DNA from 2 places in the Marinilactibacillus sp. Marseille-P9653 genome. Region 2 is predicted to be linked to the other one. Evidence: riboswitches for the same ligand, from Rfam matches in the RefSeq annotation. Region 2 holds a riboswitch; the other holds the start of a gene.

Region 1 (2,484 bases), 1.5 Mb from region 2:
TACAGGAATTTTATATTATGATTCCGATCAGAGCCTGATTCTTTCCAATCCTGCTGGAGATTTATTCTTAACGCAATATCAAGTTGAAAAAGGTAATTTTTCAACGAAAGATGACTATATTGATATAGAGTTAAACTTAAAAGAAGCTGTTGAAACAAAGAAATTTTCTCAGTTCAATATTGAAATGGTCGAATTTTATTATGAGGTGACGATCTTACCTCTGATTGAAGACGATACTCTGGAAATTAGAGGCATTCTGGTGTCCACTAAGGACCTGACACATGAACACAGATTAGATAAAATGCGCGTTGACTTTATCAATAATATTTCGCATGAACTTAGAACGCCTTTAGTGATGGTTCAGGGTTATAGTGAAGCGATTATTGATGATATAGCTGAGACAATTGATGAGAAGAAAGAAATGGCTCAAATTATCAGTGATGAATCGCAACGGATGAATCGAATGGTTAATGAAATGCTTGATTTATCAAGAATGGAAGCTGGATTTATTGAGATTGAAAAAGATTCTCTAAACTTGAACCGTTACTTGAGTACACTCGTTTCTAGATTCAATAAAATGGCTTCAGAAGTCGACGTAAGATTAGCATTAGACGTTCCAGAAAAAATAATCGAATTACCTATTGATAAAGACAAGATGGACCAAGTTTTTGTGAATCTAATTAATAATGCAATTAGACACACCGGGATGACGGATAAATCTGCCAAGACGGTTACATTGAGGTTATTTGAAGATGAAAATCTAGAAGAAGTTATTATGGAAGTTAGAGATACAGGAACGGGTATCCCTAAAGAAGATGTTCCATATATCTTTGATCGATTCTTTAAAGCAGACAAATCTAGAAAAAATTATTCAGATAATGCATCAGGTACAGGAATTGGGTTATCTGTTGTGCAGAGTATTATTGAAGCACATGGAGGGCGCTTAAGTGTAGAATCTACACTTGGTAAAGGTTCAACCTTCATCATACATTTACCTATTGATCAAAATTCTACGAGTACTTTTGATTCGTTTTAAACGGAGCTGTTGACAATTCTGTACATTTTTGTATAATAGTAATGTGCTTATTAAAAATAAGCAAAAAAATAATATGATTCATCTTCAGGGGCAGGGCGTAAATCCCGACCGGTGGTAAAGTCCACGAGCGAAACAATTGTTTTGCTGAACTGGTGTAATTCCAGTACCGACAGTATAGTCTGGTATAAAGAAGATGGAGCTTTTTGACTGAATCATTATGTCTATTTAGCTCTGTTCATTTCCTGAGGTGGAACTGAACAGAGTTTTTGCATTTCTAGAGTGCATTCTCTGACCAGTCTCACTTCGAAATGTCGGAACAAAATAGAGGTAAGCATCAATAAGTTCAATACCCTAACCAGGATGAATCCTTCTAGGAGGATTTTCAATGTCAAGCAACAAAACGCAAAAAGTAGTTGGTATCGCAGTATTAGCTTCACTAGCATGGATCATTTCTATGTTTTCGTTTCCTATTTTACCCGGAGCATCTTTTCTGAAGATTGATTTTAGTGATCTCCCAGTATTATTCGGAATGTATATGTATGGACCTATAGGAGGTATGACCATTGCCTTTATTCGTTCTTTACTATCTTTCGTTCAAAAAGGTGGAGACATGGGTTTACCAATAGGTGATTCAGCGCAGTTTATCGCTTCTTTAGCTTATACGTTACCCATATACTTTATTATCACGAAAATGGGCTTACGAACTAGAGAAAAAGTATTAGCTACTATAGCAAGTACATTATCATTAAGTGTCGTTATGGCTCTTTTGAATTGGGTATTCCTAATTCCTGCTTATATGGCTGTCATGGGGTTCAGTGTTGGACCGATTAGAGAGTATCTAGTCTACTCAATTGTTCCTTTCAATTTAATTAAAGGTCCAATTGTAGGCATCATCTTTTTCGTAGCATTTCAAAAACTTAAACCTTGGTTAGTTAAATCAAGAACCAGACTTTATAAAAAACAGTCTAAACGATATGTTTTAGAAAATGAGAATTAAGCTTTATCAACTAGCGAATAGTTATTCTAAAAGGCGGGTCTATATGACCGCCTTTTTTATATTGAAAAAATGGATTTGAACGTGTATTCTGAAAAGAAGAAGAGGTGAACTATGGCTACTCAAAATCGATACTTTTTGTATTTTTTATTATCCTTTTTTAATAATCATTATCCATCGAAAAGCTCTCAGCTAATTCATGTGTTTCATGGAAGAAGAACACCTTCAATATTATACAAAGTTGAAAATGAGCAGCTGTTTCCTGCTTTTGGACTATTCAAAGAATTAAAAAAAGAACATCTAGAACATTATCTACAGACGCTTTCTTCTAAAAATTTACTTCAAGGTAGTGAGGAAGATGGTTACCTTTTAACTTCGCTTGGCTACAAAGCATTGACTCAGTATTTTGAAAATAAAAAGTATCCAGAAGCTATTCGTTCTCTTGAAAATGCCA
Region 2 (2,484 bases):
TCTTTTGATATACTTTATCGGATTTTTCTTCGCAGGAGCCAATACAATTTTGACGACGTATTTCAGTGCAACAGATCAACCAAGGCTAGCATTATTCTTTTCCTTGCTTAGAGGTGGGTTTATTATTATTCCAGCTGTATTATTATTAAGCCATCTTTACGGGATGACCGGTGTATGGTCCTCTTATGTAGTGGCGGAAGCCGTAGTTATTGGCTGTATCATGATCAAAATGAATCCGAAAAAACGGATTAAGCAAAAAAAGGTTCCGCAAAAAGAAATTTAAAAAAGCAATAAACTTTTTTGCTTAATGATAACCGCTAGTTTGTTCTGTAATGGAACAAATTAATGGTTATTTTTATAGGGTAACGGTTCTTAGAGACTTGTTATGTTAACCAAACGCATTAAGAAAAATAAGCGTATAATAAAAGCTATCATATAATCGGTAACTTTTAGTAGAGAATTGAGTGATTTTCAAATTTATTATGATATGTGGAAATTTACAAATCTTTCTAAAACTTAAATAGGTTAAATACACGAATCGATCCTAATCATTGAATATCAATTTTGGAATTTAAATGCATTTCTAAGTATCTATTCAAAAAGACTTGGTAGACATCAAACATTCGTATTATGGACTGTAATGGTGGAAATGATTAATAAATAATTAGCTTTTTTAAAAGTGGAGATGTTTATACAAAGAAAAAAATTATTGACAAAAGATTTTTGACTCTTTATTCTTAGACTTACAAAAGTGAATAGTCTTCAGGGCAGGGTGAAAGTCCCTACCGGTGGTAAAGCCCACGAGCCGCAAGGCAGATTCGGTTAAATTCCGAAGCCGACAGTATAGTCTGGATGAAAGAAGACATTGAATGATATAGTGAATATTCTGAGAGTCTGTAATTTTTGACTTTTAGGATAAGAGCTAGTTGTATTCAGAATGCCCTGGGAAATTTTTTTTCCAGGGTTTTTAGCGTTCTCTACTGTATAGGAGCAATCGTATACTAGGAGTCTGTTTATTTGAATACCATTAATTTCAAAAGCCAAGCCCTGAATCTCATAAAGATTTGGGGCTTTTTTTGATGGAAGGAGAATCTATATGGACAGATTCTATATGAGAATCGCATTGATGTTAGCAGAAAAAGGTAGGGGACAAACCTCACCAAATCCGCTCGTTGGGGCGGTTATTGTTAAAGAAGGAAGAGTCATAGGTCATGGATATCATGAACAATACGGGAGACCGCACGCTGAAGTTAACGCTATTAAAAACGCAACTGAACCGGTGGAAGGTGCAACCATTTACGTCACACTTGAACCTTGCGTACATTTCGGGAAAACGCCGCCCTGTACGGATTTAATTATTGAAAGCAAGATAAAAAAAGTTGTCGTAGCTGCAAAGGATCCCAATCCATTGGTAGCCGGTAAAGGCATTCAACTTCTCCAAGAAGCAGGTATTGAAGTAAGAGAAGGCGTACTTCGAGAAGAAAGTGAAAAGTTAAACGAGGTATTCAATAAATTTATTACAACTAAAAAACCCTTTGTCATTATGAAGTATGCAATGACGTTGGATGGGAAAATTGCTACTGAATCAGGAGAATCCAAATGGATTTCATCTGAAAAATCTAGAAATCATACGCATAAAATTAGAGGAAAGGTAGCTGCAATATTAATAGGGATTGGAACAGTACTTAAAGATAATCCGCTACTAACCTGTCGCATTGAAGGATTGTCGAATCCTATAAGGGTTGTGTTAGATAAGAACTTGAATATACCAGAGTCATCAAATATTCTTCGGACTTTAGATCTAGCGCCTACGATTATTGTTACATCCGAGTCAGCTTGTGCTGAGAAAATAGATCGACTGAAGCAGAAGGGTGTGCAGGTTTTATTAATGCAGTTAGATGACGGAACATTCGACTTCAAAAAACTAATGACGCTTTTAGTGGAAGCTGGTATCGATAGTCTACTAATTGAAGGCGGGGCTTCAACTCATGCAGCAGCATTTGAAGCTGGTGTGGTAGATAAAGTTGCCGTGTACATTGCACCTAAAATATTTGGAGGTCAAAACGCCTTATCGCCTATTGGAGGGAAAGGTATTCAGAAAATCAGCGCAGCTTTGGAACTTAAAACGTATGAGCTAAGCCAACTAGGAGAAGATATTTTGGTAGAAGGATATTTGTAAGAGGAGGAATTGAGGTGTTCACAGGAATAGTTGAAGAAATTGGAACAGTGACAAACATCAGAAAGTCTCAAAAATCTAGCCGAATAACCATTAGTGCGAGTAAAACCTTACAAGGAACAAAAATCGGGGACAGCATTATGGTTCAAGGCGTTTGTTTGACCGTAGAAAAGATGACTGCGCAAGCCTTTGAAGCAGATGTCATGGCTGAAACAATAACTAGAACAAATTTTCAACAGTTAATGAATCTATCTCCTGTAAATTTAGAACGTGCATTAACTTTAGAAACAAGGTTAGGTGGTCATATG

What was found. A riboswitch is a leader RNA that binds a small molecule or an ion and turns the genes downstream of it on or off. The one in region 2 is predicted to bind FMN.
Region 1: it holds a riboswitch for FMN, as region 2 does, so the genes downstream of both, LG377_RS08250 (ECF transporter S component) here and ribD (bifunctional diaminohydroxyphosphoribosylaminopyrimidine deaminase/5-amino-6-(5-phosphoribosylamino)uracil reductase RibD) in region 2, are expected to answer to the same signal.

What each region holds. Positions count from the first base shown of each region.
Region 1 covers NZ_CAKAKH010000001.1:1,679,980-1,682,463, reverse strand. Annotated here, with positions in the region: gene LG377_RS08255 (ATP-binding protein) at 1-1,036, shown strand, start outside; FMN riboswitch at 1,113-1,235, shown strand; gene LG377_RS08250 (ECF transporter S component) at 1,422-2,033, shown strand; gene LG377_RS08245 (helix-turn-helix domain-containing protein) at 2,145-2,484, shown strand, end outside.
Region 2 covers NZ_CAKAKH010000001.1:220,941-223,424, forward strand. Annotated here, with positions in the region: gene LG377_RS01155 (MATE family efflux transporter) at 1-283, shown strand, start outside; FMN riboswitch at 755-868, shown strand; gene ribD (bifunctional diaminohydroxyphosphoribosylaminopyrimidine deaminase/5-amino-6-(5-phosphoribosylamino)uracil reductase RibD) at 1,097-2,179, shown strand; gene LG377_RS01165 (riboflavin synthase) at 2,194-2,484, shown strand, end outside.